One region of the Shewanella sp. ISS20 genome, then DNA from elsewhere that is predicted to be linked to it. Evidence: predicted binding sites of a transcription regulator. Region 1 holds the regulator's gene; the other holds the start of a gene.
The links. Region 1 encodes sigma-54, which starts transcription at its own class of promoters, with help from an activator protein. Its sites were predicted from a motif close to GTTGGCACGNNNNTNGNNT; they were not measured.
Positions count from the first base shown of each region.

Region 2: AC1HDP_RS07495 (flagellar assembly protein T N-terminal domain-containing protein) is a predicted target of sigma-54. The motif match lies at 6,264-6,282, and genes of this name have one in related genera.

Region 1 covers NZ_JAWRZK010000001.1:3,437,217-3,445,513, reverse strand. Annotated here, with positions in the region: gene kdsC (3-deoxy-manno-octulosonate-8-phosphatase KdsC) at 1-454, shown strand, start outside; gene lptC (LPS export ABC transporter periplasmic protein LptC) at 451-1,011, shown strand; gene lptA (lipopolysaccharide transport periplasmic protein LptA) at 998-1,582, shown strand; gene lptB (LPS export ABC transporter ATP-binding protein) at 1,582-2,313, shown strand; gene AC1HDP_RS15615 (RNA polymerase factor sigma-54) at 2,419-3,987, shown strand; gene hpf (ribosome hibernation promoting factor) at 4,016-4,303, shown strand; gene ptsN (PTS IIA-like nitrogen regulatory protein PtsN) at 4,306-4,749, shown strand; gene rapZ (RNase adapter RapZ) at 4,746-5,600, shown strand; gene AC1HDP_RS15595 (HPr family phosphocarrier protein) at 5,587-5,862, shown strand; gene mgtE (magnesium transporter) at 5,949-7,322, shown strand; gene AC1HDP_RS15585 (YiaD family glycine zipper/OmpA-like lipoprotein) at 7,502-8,158, opposite strand.
Region 2 covers NZ_JAWRZK010000001.1:1,638,026-1,646,322, forward strand. Annotated here, with positions in the region: gene AC1HDP_RS07445 (flagellar hook assembly protein FlgD) at 1-6, opposite strand, end outside; gene flgC (flagellar basal body rod protein FlgC) at 20-436, opposite strand; gene flgB (flagellar basal body rod protein FlgB) at 439-849, opposite strand; gene AC1HDP_RS07460 (CheR family methyltransferase) at 998-1,828, opposite strand; gene AC1HDP_RS07465 (chemotaxis protein CheV) at 1,886-2,806, opposite strand; gene flgA (flagellar basal body P-ring formation chaperone FlgA) at 2,997-3,719, shown strand; gene flgM (flagellar biosynthesis anti-sigma factor FlgM) at 3,849-4,181, shown strand; gene AC1HDP_RS07480 (flagella synthesis protein FlgN) at 4,171-4,608, shown strand; gene AC1HDP_RS07485 (LPP20 family lipoprotein) at 4,706-5,161, opposite strand; gene AC1HDP_RS07490 (FlgO family outer membrane protein) at 5,178-5,837, opposite strand; gene AC1HDP_RS07495 (flagellar assembly protein T N-terminal domain-containing protein) at 6,446-7,618, shown strand; gene AC1HDP_RS07500 (6-hydroxymethylpterin diphosphokinase MptE-like protein) at 7,751-8,297, shown strand, end outside.

The DNA of each region.
Region 1 (8,297 bases):
TGATGGTCGTATTTATCTTGGCAATCAAGGCGAAGAGTTAAAAGCCTTTCATACTCGCGATGGCTTTGGCATCAAATCGCTATTTTCTGTTGGCATTCAAGTCGCTATCATTACCGGCAGAAAATCCAACTTAGTCGCACAGCGCATGTCAGCCCTAGGGGTTGAGCATATTTATCAAGGCGTTGATGATAAACAGCAACCCTTTACTGAACTCTTAGCTAAGTTAGCCTTAGATCCAAGCCAAGTGGCTTATATTGGCGATGATGTGGTTGATTTACCTGTGATGCAGCACGTAGGTTTGTCGGTATGTGTTGCCGATGGCCATCCATTTGTTAAGCAGCAAGCCGATTGGGTGACCCACATTAATGGTGGCCATGGCGCAGTGCGAGAACTCACAGATTTATTGTTACTCAGCCAAAATAAATTTCATTTATCCCATGGGATGAGCGTATGAATCGGGTCACTCTGGCCATAGTCTTATTCTTTAGCGCGGCGTTAATCCTGTATTGGCAAGTTCAAGTAAAAAAATCGGCTCAAGAATTACATACATCGCAAACGCAAGAGCAACCCGATTTTGTGGCCGACAATCTTAAAAGTGTCGAATTTAACCCAGATGGTACTGTGAGCAGTCGCGTAAGCGCGCTGCATATGGAACACTTTAATCAGACTCAGACTACGTTTTTTACTGAGCCTGTGTATCAGTTGTACCCAGAAAATAGTGATGACCAATGGCAATTGCATGCCAAACAGGGCAGCTTAGATAAGCTTACGGGTAAAGTAATATTAGAGAATGATGTTATTATTGAAGCTCTTGCTCCTAATGAACCCATTCAAACGCTGACAACCAGCTATTTGGAGCTAAACCTGAATACTATGATTATGACCTCAGATAGGGACATAAATATTCAAGGCACAGGTTTCACTGTAAAAGGCAAAGGCCTCTACGCTGACTTAAATACCCAAACTATTGAGCTTAAAAGCCAGATAGAAGGAACATATGAACCTAAGTAAATCAATCGCTACCCTTATCTTTTGCGGTTTAAGTTTTAGCGCTACGGCTATCAATGATTCACTCAATCAAGAAGTGAAAATTGATGCCGCGCGTCAGTTTGCCGACATCAAGAATAAGCAAGTCATCTATTATGGCCCAGTGGTAGTGACTCAAGGCAGCATTAAGATCCATGCCAAAGAATTAAACGCCAGCAGTAATCCAGATGGCATGACAGTATTAGTGGCGCACGGCACGCCAGCCACTTACTCGCAAATTCTTGAAAATAACCTGCGCGCGACCGCTAGCGCCAATGAAATTCAATACAACATGAGTAAGCGCATTATGACCTTAATTGGCAATGCTACCATTGAGCAAGCAGGCAGTAAGGTTAGTGCCGAAAAAATCGTTTATAACATTGAAAAACAACAATTAATGGCTGAAGGTGATAAGCAAAAAGACGAGCGAGTCATTACTATCATCAAACCAGAAAGCTTTAGAGATGACTTGCCAAGCAAAGACGATGGCAAGTTTAAACTACTAAAAACTAGCCAGTCGGTCGACTCAAAGAATAACGAGGGGCAATCTCAATAATGACAAGCTTGACTCTTAGGGCTGAGCATCTCGCCAAAAGTTATAAAAGCCGACAGGTAGTTAAAGATGTGAGCTTAACCGTCAAAACCGGCCAAATTGTCGGCTTATTAGGCCCTAACGGTGCTGGCAAAACCACCACCTTTTATATGGTGGTCGGGCTGGTAAAAAGTGATAAAGGCCATATTTTCATTAATGATGAAGATTTGACGCAAGACCCTATGCATTTACGAGCACGTAAAGGCATAGGTTACTTGCCGCAAGAAGCCAGCATTTTTAGAAAACTAACCGTCTATCAAAATATTATGGCGGTGCTGCAAACCCGTAAAGAGCTCAATAGCGATGAGCGTGAAGCGCAGCTAGAGCATTTACTGGAAGAGTTTCATATTACCCATATTCGCGATTCGCAAGGTATGTCGTTATCGGGTGGTGAACGGCGTCGGGTTGAAATTGCTAGAGCATTAGCCGCCAATCCTAAGTTTATTCTGCTCGATGAGCCATTTGCAGGGGTTGATCCCATTTCAGTGATCGACATTAAAAAGATCATTGAACAACTCAAAAGCCGCGGGCTTGGGGTGTTAATCACTGACCATAACGTCCGTGAAACCTTAGACGTCTGTGAGCATGCCTATATTGTTAGTCATGGTGAATTGATTGCAGAAGGTACCCCCGCTGAAATATTAGATAACCAGCAAGTGCGCGCAGTGTACTTAGGTGAACAATTCAGGCTATAGTTAACTTTAACAAGGCGATCAGTAAGGTCGTCTTTTACTTTGTGATATACGCTTATTATTCAGTGTTTTCCATCACAACTCTCATAAGTAGGGATAGCGGTAATTATGAAAGCGTCACTCCAGCTTAGACTGGGTCAGCAACTTACCATGACTCCGCAATTGCAGCAGGCCATTCGTCTGCTGCAATTATCATCCATGGAACTCCAGCAGGAAATTCAGCAAGCGCTGGAGTCTAATCCGCTATTAGAATTGGATGAAGAGCAATATGATCCCATCCAAGCCGCGACGGAAGGCAACGAGTTTGATGTCACTCACGTTAAGAGTCAGGACAAAGAACTAGAAACCAATGACAACAATACAGCAGACAGCAGCGACATGAGTTATGAAGCTGATGCCGTTGAAGCTGACTCCTATGAAGTCGATATGGAGCGCGATAGCTCAAGTGTCGATACTAGTGATGCCCTCACCCAAGAAACTATGCCAGAAGAGCTGCCTTTTGATAGCAGTTGGGATGAAGTGTTTACCGCAACTAGTAACACAGGCTCTGGTAATCTGCGCGATGATGACATGCCGTTTCAAGGTGAAACCTGCGAAGGCTTGTATGAGCATTTAGAATGGCAAAAGAATCTGACTCCGTTTAGCGATACCGATCGCGCCATTGCAACCACTATTATTGAAGCGATTGATGAACGCGGTTATCTCACCTTATCGACTGCTGAAATTCTGGATGCCATTAGTGATGATGACGATATAGAGCTTGATGAAGTGGAAGCGGTTCTTAAACGGATTCAGCATTTTGATCCCATAGGTGTCGGCGCCCGAGATTTGCGCGAATGTTTACTTATTCAGCTGTCGCATTTTAATGAAAACACACCATATTTAGCGGAAGCTAGACTGCTGATTGATGAACATTTGGATGTCTTAGCCGCCAAAGATTTTCGTTTATTAATGCGAAAAACTCGGCTCAAAGAAGATGATGTCAAATATGCGCTGCAACTGATCCAGACCTTAAATCCGCGCCCCGGCTCGTTAATTACGCCAAATAGCGATGAGTACGTGATCCCTGATGTATCGGTCAGCAAAAAAAATGGTCGTTGGGTTGTAGAGCTCAATCCCGATAATATGCCTAAACTGAATGTGAACCAGCATTATGCCGCCATGGCTCGCAGCAGTCGCAATCAAGCCGATAGTCAGTTTATTCGCGGCCACTTGCAAGAAGCCAAATGGTTTATTAAAAGTTTAGAGAGTCGCAATGATACGCTTCTAAAGGTGGCGACTTGCATAGTTGAGTTCCAGCAAGGTTTCTTTGAGTTTGGTGAAGAAGCGATGAAACCTATGGTTCTTAATGATATAGCTGAAGCCGTTGAAATGCATGAATCGACGATTTCACGGGTAACGACTCAAAAATATATGCATACCCCTAAGGGAATTTTTGAATTAAAGTACTTTTTCTCTAGCCATGTAGGCACGGATGACGGCGGAGAATGCTCCTCTACAGCAATTAGAGCCTTTATCAAGAAGCTAGTCGCTGCAGAAAACCAAAAGAAACCACTGAGTGACAGTAAAATGGCTCAGCTTTTGGCAGAACAGGGAATTAACGTTGCACGGCGCACCATAGCCAAATATCGAGAAGCTATGTTGATCCCACCGTCCAATCAGCGTAAAAGTTTATAACCCACCATCTCACTGGAGGCAGGCATCTATGCAAATTAATCTGACAGGGCACCACGTAGAAGTAACCGATTCGTTACGCGAGTATGTTGAAAACAAGTTCACAAAGCTTGAACGTCATTTTGAACAGATCAATAATGTGCATGTTGTTTTAAATGTTGAAAAAAATCAGCAGATTGCTGAAGCCAAGCTACTAGTGAGTGGTGGTGAAATATTCGCTACCTCCGAACATCAAGATATGTACGCCGCGATTGACGCCCTGATAGATAAGTTGGACCGTCAAGTCATTAAACACAAAGAGAAATTAATAAAACATTAACGATGGAACTCAGTACCATCCTGCGACCAGAGTGCACTACCTGTGCCACTCCGGGCAGTAAGAAAAAGGGGCTTGAGCTTGTCAGTGATCTAGTGGCAGCTCAATACCCCAACCTATCTTCCCAAGAAATTTTTGAGAGCCTATTAGCTCGCGAGAAGAAAGGTAGCACAGGCATAGGCAATGGCATTGCTATCCCTCATGGTCGCCTTGATGCAATCAGCGAGCCCATAGGAGTGCTTATTAAATGCTTAACTCCTATATCGTTTGATGCCATCGACAAGCAACCAGTAGATATCATATTTGCTTTATTAGTGCCGAGCGATGAATGTCAGCAGCACTTGACGACCTTAGCGGCAATAGCCGAAAAACTGAGTGATAAGCAAGTTCTCAAGCAAATTCGTAAGACCGAAGATGAAACTCAACTCTATCAGGTGATCACAGCATGAAACTGGTTATAGTCTCTGGCCGCAGTGGCTCAGGGAAATCCGTCGCCCTGCGAGTATTAGAAGATCTTGGTTATTATTGTGTCGATAATTTACCTTTATCCCTAATCGGTAGTTTGCTGAGCGAATTGCAAGTAAGTAACGATAAAATCGCCATCAGTGTCGATGTACGTAATTTACCTGAACAAGAAAAACTGCTTGAGCAAGAGCTGCGTAAACTGCCTAATAGTACTGTTATTAAAAGCATGTTTTTAAACTCTAGCGATCAAGTACTTCTTAAGCGCTACAGTGAAACCCGCCGCCTGCATCCTTTATCTAAATCCCAAAGTTCACTCGGTGATGCGATTAAACGTGAAGGCGAATTGCTCGCTCCTCTGTCCAAAATAATGGACCATTTCATCGATACCTCGAACTTAACCATTTATGAGTTAAGCGATAAGGTGCGGGAAATTTTGCTCGGCCGCGTTGAAAAAGAGCTAGTCATCACCTTTGAATCCTTCGGTTTTAAGCATGGCATGCCAACCGAAGCCGATTTTATGTTTGACGTGCGTTTTTTGCCAAACCCCCATTGGGAGCAAGAACTTAGACCGCTTACCGGGCTTGATGCGCCAGTGCAAGAGTTCTTAGGCCGCCAAGTGCAAGTCAATAAGTTCATCTGGCAAATTGAAAGCTTACTGGGTACTTGGTTGCCACAATTAGAACGCAATAACAGAAGTTACCTAACTATTGCGATTGGTTGTACCGGTGGTCAGCACAGATCGGTTTATGTTGCCGATCAACTCGCAAAACGTTTTGCTAACGGTAAGCACACAGTGCAATCGCGCCATCGAGAGCTTAATAATGCCAGTGCTTGAGCGCCAAGTAACTCTATGTAATAAGCTTGGATTACATGCCCGCCCAGCCACTAAACTTGCGTTATTGGCCAGTGAATATCAGGCTAATATCACCTTAATTCAAGGTGATAAACAAGCCTCGGCCGCAAGTGTCTTGGGGTTATTAATGCTGGGCTCAGGCCCTGGAAAAACCATACTTATCCGCGCCGAAGGCGAAGAAGCACAAGCGGCCATGGATGCAATTTGCAATCTAATCAACGCCCGATTTGATGAGAATGAGTAAACCCGGCGCTAAAAGCCGCTGAATTGGGCGTGTTCATTTAGCTAGGCTAAGAGTATGATATGCGCCTGCCAAAAAGGGAGGGATGCATGCCAGTCGAAGCACTCAATAATGATCATACTCAGTTACTCCTAGATCAACTGTCACACGCCCTTGGTAGTGGGACGTTTGTCCATGTACGCGATATGCTCAGCAACATGGCCGCTCAAGACATAGCGCATATTATGGAGTCATCGACTCCTCAAACTAGGCGAGTGCTATGGCAGCTTATCGATCATGATCAAGCCGGTGAAATTCTTGAAGAACTTCCTGAAGATTTAAAAGATCATCTAATTAAACAAATGTCCCCAGAAGGCGTTGCTAAGGCAACCGCTGGCATGGACACAGACGATCTCGCCTATATTTTACGCAGCTTACCCGATGCCTTGTACCAAAAAGTACTGCTGTCTATGAGCACCCAAGATAGGGCTAGGGTTGAACAAGCCCTGTCTTATCCTGAAGATACTGCTGGTAGTATCATGAATACCGATACTGTGACTTTAAGACCGGATGTCACTATTGATGTGATTCTGCGTTATCTGCGCCTACGCGGCCGCCTGCCAGATGCGACCGATACTTTATATGTGGTAGATAAGCGCGACCGTTTACTCGGTGGCATTCGTATCACCGACTTACTAGTGTCAAACCCTACCACTTCAGTGCGCGATATAATGATCCCTGATATGGAAGGCATTCCTGTCACTATGTCAGATACTGAGATTTCGCAGTTATTTGAACGCCATGATTGGTTATCTGCGCCAGTGATTGATGCTGAAGGTCATCTATTAGGCCGGATCACCATCGATGATGTGGTCGATATTATTCGTGAAGATGCCGAGCACTCCATGATGGGTATGGCCGGTATGGACGATGATGAAGATACCTTTGGCCCTGTGCTCAAAAGTACTTTAAAGCGTTCTTTGTGGCTGACCATGAACCTGTTTGCGGCCTTACTTGCCGCCTCTGTCAGTAACATGTTTGAAGGCACCATTGAAAAATTTGCCACAATCGCGGTATTAATGACAATTGTCCCAAGCATGGGCGGCGTGGCGGGTAATCAAACCTTAGCCTTAGTTATCCGCGGTATTGCCCTTGGGCAAGTGGGTCAAAGTAACTCACGTTGGTTAATAGGCAAGGAACTTGCCATTGGTTTCCTCAATGGTGTCTTATGGGCTTGCTTAGTCTTTGTCGCCGTGTGGATGTGGAAGGGCGATATGGCCCTTGGCATGCTAATAGGCGGCGCTATGCTTATCAATATGACAGTTGCAGGCCTTGCCGGCGCGGCCATTCCTTTAATGTTGAAACGCTTAAACATTGATCCCGCATTAGCTGGCGGCATGGTGCTCACCACAGTTACTGATGTAATAGGTTTATTTGCCTTCTTAGGACTGGCGACTCTGTTTTTGATGAATCACAGCATCTAGACAAATAGCCTCTAAACCGTCATTTCAACATCAGCCGCTGCCAAAAGCGCTGCGACTAAATAAACAAGGACCCGTCGGGTCCTTGTTTATTTTACTAACTTATTGAGCTTAGCTAGCTCATGCACTCAGATCATTCATGCACTTAGATTATTCATGCAATGAATGGCCGAATAAGTTAATTACTTAATTGGCGTCAGCACAATTTCAACCCGGCGGTTTTGCGCTTGACCAGCCTTAGTGCTATTGCTCGCAATCGGGTTAGCTTCACCCATGCCTGAAGCGCCGAGACGCTGGGGCTTAATGCCTTGCTGCATCAAATAATTACTCACCTCAGATGCGCGCACCTGCGATAAACGCAAATTGTAACTATCTGAACCTGTGCTATCGGTATAACCCAACACATTTAAGCGAGTTTTTGGATATTCGTTGGCAACTAATGCCACTGAATTTAACACGCCCATAGCCGCAGGATTGAGGTTAGTTTGATCCACCCCAAAGGTCACTTCATTAGGCATATTCAAAATGATGTTATCACCATCACGAGTCACGCTCACGCCTGTGGCCTGTAATTGCTGACGCAATTTGGTTTCCTGCACGTCCATATAATAACCAATGCCGCCGCCCAAAGCCGCGCCTGAGGCTGCGCCAATTAACGCGCCTTTACCGCGATCATTTTTACTTGATGAAGCCACACCAATAGCAACACCCGCAAGCGCGCCAATAATAGCGCCATTGGTTGCTTTCGCAGATTGCTGTTCATTCGTATACGGATTGACAGTACTGCAACCACTCATAGCAACACAAAACAGCGGAGCTATTATCCAATTTTTATTCATTCATTTATTTCCTACAGCTAAAAAATGGTCACCATAATAACTGGCCAAAACATAATCGCAAGCATCCCTTGATTAACTGCCCACCACACTACAAATATTGACTACACTTAATTCAATTGATTTATGGACTTAATTAGTT
Region 2 (8,297 bases), 1.8 Mb from region 1:
GTTCACGACTTACCTCCTATTATTTACCGATACGCAGTGTCTGCTGCAACATAGATTTGGCAGCATCTGCCACTTGCACATTCATTTGATACGAGCGCGAAGAGGAAATCATGTCCGCCATTTGCTCCATAACATTGACATTGGGCTTATAAATAAAGCCATCGGCGTCAGCCATAGGATGTGCGGGGGAATATTCCTTTTGCAGTAACTCATCACTTTCCACTATGCCCTTAACCACTACACCTTGGCCATGTTGCTGCTGATGACTCGCTTTGGCCATAGCGGCTTCAAATATCGGATAACGGGCGCGATAGGTTTTATCTTGGCTACTGGACACGGCATCGGCGTTGGCAATATTACTCGCCGTGGTATTCATCCGAATCGATTGCGCCGTCATGCCGCTACCTGAAACGTCAAAAATATTAAATAAGCTCATGATTAATTACCTTTTAATGCTTTTGTTAGGCCACTAAACTTACTGTCGAGAAATCCTAATGACATTTGATATTCCAGCGAGTTTTGCATAAACGCTGTTTGTTCATGCTGAATCTCCACGGTATTGCCATCCCCGGTGTCGGCTTGATTAGGATTGCGATACTTAAGTTCAGGAGCCAATTTAGATTGCAAATCAAAGTGGTTGTCATGGCTTTGGCTCATGGGCAGGCGCATAGTGGCAGTCGATTGTGTACCCATGGCCGCTTGCATCGCCATGGAAAAATCAACATCTCTGGCCTTATAGCCTGGAGTATCTGAGTTTGCTATGTTGCTAGCTATCACTTCAGCTCGCTGCGCGCGCACACCGATAGTGTACTGATGCACTCCTAATGCTTTATCGAAACTGATCGCCATAATCTTGCCTCCCGACTTTGTTAGCAAACATAAAGCAATTGATGTGCCAGAAAAGAAATGACGGCAGCAAATTTACTAAATCAATGGGTTAGCTGAGCTAAAAGCAAAAAACCACAGGATTAGCTGTGGTTTTTTGTCAAGTATGGGCTTAGCGTTTGCGGTAGAAGATCCCAGGATTGCAGCGCACCATGTCAAAATCATCACTAAGACCGGCCAACGACTCTGAAGCCCCTAAAAACAATATCCCTTTAGGGTTTAACGCGGCAGCAAATTGCCGCAAGATTTTAATCTTTGCCTCCGAGCCAAAATAAATTAACACATTGCGGCAAAAAATAACGTCAAACTTGCCCATAGAAGAATAACTGTCTAACAGGTTAAGCGGTTTAAAGGTCACTAGTTTGCGGACATTATCTTTCACTTTCATGCGGTTTTGATGTGGCAAAGGTTCGAAAAATTGGCGTTTATGTTCTTCAGTCAATCCTCGAGCCAGCGCTAAATGGTCGTATTCTGCCACGCCGCAGCGCTCAAGCATGGACGGCGAAATATCTGTGCCAACTATACTAGTGCCGTTTAACGTCCCAGGTCGGCGCTGTTGAAATTCCATCAAGGTCATAGCGAGCGAGTAAGGCTCTTGCCCAGAGGAACAAGCCGCCGACCAAATTTTTAGCGGCTTACCGAGCGCCGCATACTCAGGCAAAATCACCTCGGCCATTAACTCAAATGGGAATTTATCGCGAAACCATAAGGTTTCATTGGTCGTCATGGCATCAATGACATCGACGCGCAGCTGACGGTCGAGCGAGCCCATAGCCATTTTCACTAACAGTGACAAGGAGTCACAATTAAACTTTGCCATTAATGGGCTTAAACGACTACAGACTAAATATTGCTTGTTGTCCCCTAACACTATGCCACTTTGTTGTTCTAAAAATTGTGCAAACTGACGATATTCGTTATCAGTTAGAGTTTTGTTTGACAAAATAAACCCCTATTCATTCTCACAATACCTATCAAATAGTGCAGCTAGGCCGGCACGTCATAAGCAGAGGTGTTTATTCACCGCTTGCGCTAATTCATCTGGGTTGAATTTAGCAATAAAGTCATCTGCCCCGACTTTCTCAACCATAGCTTGGTTAAACACACCGCTTAACGAGGTGTGCAGCACTACCTTGATATGCTTAAGCTTAGGGTTATCACGAATTTCAGCGGTCAGGGTATAGCCATCCATTTCTGGCATTTCAATATCTGAAATAATTAACGGAATTTGCTTAGAAACATCATCGCAAGTTTCGGCCCGAGCTCTCAGCATATCGAGTGCTTCGCGGCCATCTTTGGCGGTATCAATTTCAAGTTGCAACGAATTAAGCGAGCGAATGATTTGCTTACGGGCCACAGCCGAATCATCGATAACCATGATGTGATAATTTTTATCGCGATCAATATTAAGTAAGTCGGCAGTTTCTTGACTAATTTCGGTTTTGACTGGGGATATTTGGTCGAGAATTTTTTCTACATCGAGAATTTCAACTAGTTCGCCTTCAATTTCAGTCACAGCGGTTAAATACGAAAAACGCCCCGTGCCATCAGGTGGCGGCAAAATGGCGCCCCAATTCATGTTAATAATACGTTCAACAGAATTGACTAAGAAGCCTTGAATACTGCGGTTGTATTCCGCAATGATGATGAAACAATTATCAACATTTTCAATGCGTTTCCCTCCAGTTGCCGCACTTAAATCAATCACAGAAATAGTTTGACCACGGATATGAGCCACACCACGCACTAATGGACTGAGCTTAGGCAGAGTCGTTAACGGCGGGCATTGCAGTACTTCTTTGACTTTGAAAACGTTGATACCGAATCTTTGTTTGCCACTGAGTTTAAATAGCAACAACTCTAATCGGTTTTGACCGACCAGCTGAGTACGCTGATTTACAGATTCAAGAATATTTGCCATATCATTGCCTTTGTTACTATTTGATTCCCTTCCTACTCGTAAAGAGTATAGGCACATAACTTGCTTTATTTACATTAGTTATAGCGCAGCGTCGAAACTATGACGCTAAAAACCTTAAAAAAATCATTAACCGTGAAATGACTGATTGAAGTATAGGTGCATTCTTGAAAAATAAGCCAGATTTGACACTATGACAACAAGCATATGGATAATTATCGCGTTAGCATTCAGTGTTAACCTCACCGCGGCGGCCAATAGTGACAGCGCCAACACGGCTGTGCGCCCAACGGCGGCAGACATTAAGCGACTGGCAACCGATGCCATTGCTACTAAGGTAGAACCTATTACTGGCGCGCAAATATCCATACAAGCCCACACACCTAACGCGCGGGTAAAATTGCCACTGTGCAGCGGCGCCATTCGTGCCGAAGTTGCTGCCAAGCGCGCTATCAGTCGCAATAATACCGTCAAAATTAGCTGTAATAGCCCCGAACTTGATTATCCGTGGCAGATTTTTGTCGCAGTCAAAGTTGATATTCGCTTTCCTGTGGTCGTTGCCAGGCGTCCCATTAATGTGGGCGAATTACTGACTAGCGAGATGTTAGATATTGCCATGATCGAGAAGAGTCAGCTGCGAGGCGAGCAATTTAGTGAGCTTGAACCCATCATAGGCAGTCGCAGCAAACGGCGAATTAGCCAAGCAAGTCCGGTGTTTATTGAAAATTTATGTTTTGTGTGTGAAGGTGATAGTGTCACTATTATTGCTAAGAGCACTAATTTTACGATTCGCACTCAAGGCGTTGCTGAAAGTAATGGTGTGCTCGGTGAACATATTCAGATTAAGAACGCTCAATCGCAAAAATTGATTAAAGCCGTCGTGACTAAAGTGGGAACAGTTGAAATAAATATGTAAGTTATTTGCTCGCTGAATATTTACTATTGATTTATTAACGACTTAAATATTTATCGAAAAAAAAGTTAAGTCATAACGCTTTTGGTCGATAACTAGATACATTGTAAACGCATGCTATTGGAGCCAATTATGGCGATTGATTTTTCCAAGCTGAATTCTGCCAGCAATACTCAGGTATACAGCAAGTCTCAACAAGCGGCGCTTCCTCAAACAGGAAATGCTAATGCGCCAGTTCAACCTCAGGCGACGACTGTGCACACGGACTCAGTCAAGTTGACGCCGCAAGCGCAGCAGCTACAAGGCGCGAGCGCTAAAATGGCCGGCTCACCTGACATAGATCAAAAGAAAATTGATCAAATCAAACTCGCCATCTCTGAAGGGCGCTATAAGATAGACCCTGAACGCTTGGCGGCTAACATAGTTGAATTTGAAAAACAGATGCAGGATTTGAATGACTATTGAACAACTTAGCTTAACTACGCTGCTTGATACCCAGCAAGCTTGCCTTAAGCAACTTGAGCTGGTTATTGCCCAAGAAACTGCGGCTTTAACAGCCAAGCAGGCTGATGCCTTATTAACGTTAGCCGCCGAAAAAAATAGCCTGCTTGATAACTTATCCCAAACGGATCAAGCCTTAGCTTCCCATCCGCAGCACATCTTACTGACCTCAGATACCGCGCTTGCGGCGCAAGTGGCGCAATGTCGTCAGTTATTAGTAATTTGCCAAGACTTAAATCAACGCAATGCCAGTTTGATTGAGCTTAATATCGCCAGCCTCAACCGCCTCGCCCAAGCTCTGCAAGCCAGTCGCAATGCCAATAGCCTCACTTATGATGGCAAAGGTAAAACCAGCACAATCGCCACCTTAGGCAATAATCTTGAAGTATAAGTAGCCACGCATTTAGCTATGCTAATAGCGGTCACTTATTGGAAAAATAGCCTGTTCAGCCAAGACGGCTGAATCAGCAGCCACCTAAAACATCCCATTAGAAATAAGTAACCTCTTTAATTCGTTGCGGACGATTTTGCTGCTGATATAACTGCCAAACGATCGCGAAATCCATCTCGACTTCAGTGACATAATGCTCACCCGCTGGATAACTGCGCACTACTTTAGCGCCGCGAATTAATCCTTCTACCGATACTTTGACTTCATCGTTTGCCACCATCCATTGCGACATCTGATTAGAGGCGCTGATATGTTGGCCATACACTTGCTCAGCTAATTCGCGATAAGCGGCAATTTTGGAGGCTTGCATGGCCATGAGCATCTGCTCAGCTGAGTTTTTCGCTCTTGATTGGATAAGCGGTGCATAACCTGTGGCTGTTAATACCGGAAACTCACTGGGCGCTTCGGTTTCCCATTGCACGTATCTATCGTTACTGCTGCACCCCATCAAAAACAAACTCGCGACCAACACCAGTAGCCCTGTGCGTCGCACAGATAATAAGCCTAAATTACTCATTACTTCCTCCTATGAGCTTAACCTTGCCTTCGCCGGGTTTGCTATAACGATAAATGATGCCGTTCTCAGATACGCTGGTTCTTGATGGTTCTAAATAGGCGCCAAATTCAGCCAATGAGGCGTGAGCCGCCGCCGCGGACATTAGCTGCTGATAAGCTAAGTCCACTATCTTGCTATTAACCTGCATGCCACTTTGATTAAAAGAGTAAGTAGTCACTAACACGTATTCCACTAAGGCATCGTCACGTAATTGTTGCCAATCACGACTTAAGATAAAGTCACCTTGGGGCGATATCCGCATGCTTTGCGCCAAATTAATATCAACCACATTAAACTTTTGCTGCTGTAAAGATGTCATCAAACTTTGTTGCAGTTGCCGGCCGAAATCACTGCTCTGATTAAATTCTGATACTGTGACTGGGGTTGCCACTAACATCATCTTACTGAAAATATAGTCTTTATGATGGCGCACTAAGTCATTCACTATGCGCGCCGCCAAATGATCCATTACGGCCGTAGGCGGCAACCCATTGCCATCTTGTAAGTGACCCAGCGGCAAAGGCGGTGGCTCTTTGGCTTTAAGGGTGCAACTGGCTAATGCCAGCACACTGATGCCGTACAATGCCACTTTCAGCAACTTTTTCATCATCATCCCTCTTACTTCGGCCGCGAATATTTCAAAATAATGAAATAACACGCGCCCCTATTTCATCTGGCTTAACTGCTCTGGCGTTAATTATGCAAACCTAATACCAAAATAGGGTAATTGATAAACTAATACCGAGGTGCAATCAGCAAGCGTTTAAACTTGCCTAGCGTTAGGTATTTATGATGAGGCTTTCGGCTTTCCAAGATTGAAAAATCAAACCAAGCCCAAGAACCAACAGTTATATACTCATCTCAAATGCCCAAATAGCAAATTTCATACGGCCTAGATTCAAAGCAGCAGCTAAAACTCTTTATCTAAAACACTCAAACACATGCGCCTCCAATAGCATTAACGGCAGCATAGTCAAAAACTCCAACCATCACTGCCATTTAAGCGCATAGCTTTATACCTATATTGATGATTGCAAACACGGGCATGTTTATTGCTTACATCGCTAACTAACACAGGCATTGACACTCTGACATCGAAACAATGTCAGCAGATAGCTAGCACAATCAGCTCTTTGTTGCTTCAGCTAGCAAAATTAAGCCATAAAAAGATACGCCAATGGATGCTCATGCAGTCAAGCCCTTGACGCTAAGGAGATAAGAGTGAAAACCAAGTCATTATTATTGCTAAGCCTACTGTGCATCAGCATAAGCTTTGATGCTACGGCAGCGCGCTGGGTTAATGCCACTGGGCAAGCGAGTATTCAAAACGATAATATCGATGCTGCCCGCCAAGAAGCCATTAAGCAAGCCATCACTTATGCCGGCCTCAGCCAAGGCTTTACCATGCAAAGCCAAACCACGGTAGATCAAGGCCATATCATTAATAATCAATGGAATATGGCGCAACAACTGCAAACTCAGTCAATGAAAATGATTTCTGAACTCATTATTGGCGATGAGCTTCAAGTAAATATCGCGCTATTAGTGCAAGATGAAGCTGTCTATGAAGAGCAATGCACCCCAGCATCGCTTACGGCCGCAATTTTAGTGCCGCAGGCCACAATTAAAGATCGCAGCCAACTTAATTATGGTCAGTTAGTTAACTTTGAAACCGAGCTTGCCAATCGCCTCGCCAAACAAATGGAAGCATACAGCCATAAGTCGTTTGCACAATTACACAGTAATGACCGCTTGGACATAGACACTAGCCTTGCGCAAACTCGGGGTTATCGCTTGCCCGATTGGCTCGGCAAAACCACTGACAGCCAATATATCTTGCAGCTTAATATCGAAGATATGTCCTTGCTTCCAGCCACTGAGAGTATGTTTGGCTTGATGGCCAATGATCCCTTACGCCATTTTGCTGTGACCTTTAGCCTCATTCACAGCATTAGTGGCGAAGTTATTTGGCAAAAGATCTTTTCCCACCAAGCGGCTTGGCCCTTTGAAAAACAACAACAAGTGTTACCCAATAGCTTAGTATTTTGGAAGTCGCGCTATGGGCAAGGCATAGATGCGCTATTAATTGATGCCATTAAAGACTTAGATAACGAATTAGTATGCAGGCCAACCCTCGGGCAAATAGTGGCTATGGAAGGCAATCGATTAGTCATCAATCTTGGCCGTCGCCATGGCATGAACTTGCAAGATACAGTCGAAATAATTTTAAAACGCGATATCACAGATAGGCTCAGTGGCATGCGTTCGCTAGCAACCCCAAGCCAGTTAACCTTCCGCTTAGATCAAGTGAGTGAACTCAGTGCCAGCGGCGTGTTTGAGGAAGCGCTTGGCACCGGTGGTATTCAAGTACAAGATGTTGTGGTTAAGCAATAACTTAAATAGCTGGTTAAGCGGTAACTTTGAACAAGCTCGCTTAAACCCAGTTAATAGCAATACAGTCAATACCAAAACCGTTAGCAGCAAAATAAATTAAGTGAATTAAGCTCGCACTAAAATGGAATTTACATGGCACAGACATCACTGCTTGATAGCCAACTCAGCATAATTGAGAGGCGCTGGCCTAAGCTTGCGCAGCAACTTAGTGAATTCACCATTGACGATATTCATGCGCAGTTTAAGGTCGAGTTAACCCAAGGGCTTGAGCAAACTATAAGCATTAATGGCATTCAGCTCAGTAGCCGCCATGACCGCTACCAAGAAGCGGCAGCTTGGTGCCAAGCAATTAATGAAGCCTGTCCGCACGTCGAGTGTTATGGCATAGGTATGGGCGACACGCCTTGGTATCTACTTATCGTCAAAAAAGTCGCCGCGCTGACACTCCATTGCTTAAACCTTAAATTATTGAAACTGTTACTCACCTATACCGACCAAAGAGAGTGGCTAACGCACCCTAATCTTGAATTAGTGAGTGCGCCAACGCGCCCAAGTTTAGGCGCCCATTGGCTCGCCTGCACCGCCGACTTACACTTTTGTGACCCACATTATTACTATCAGCGCGATATTATTTGGCACGAAAAAAACCTCAGCTACGCCAATAGCCGCCACGAGAGCA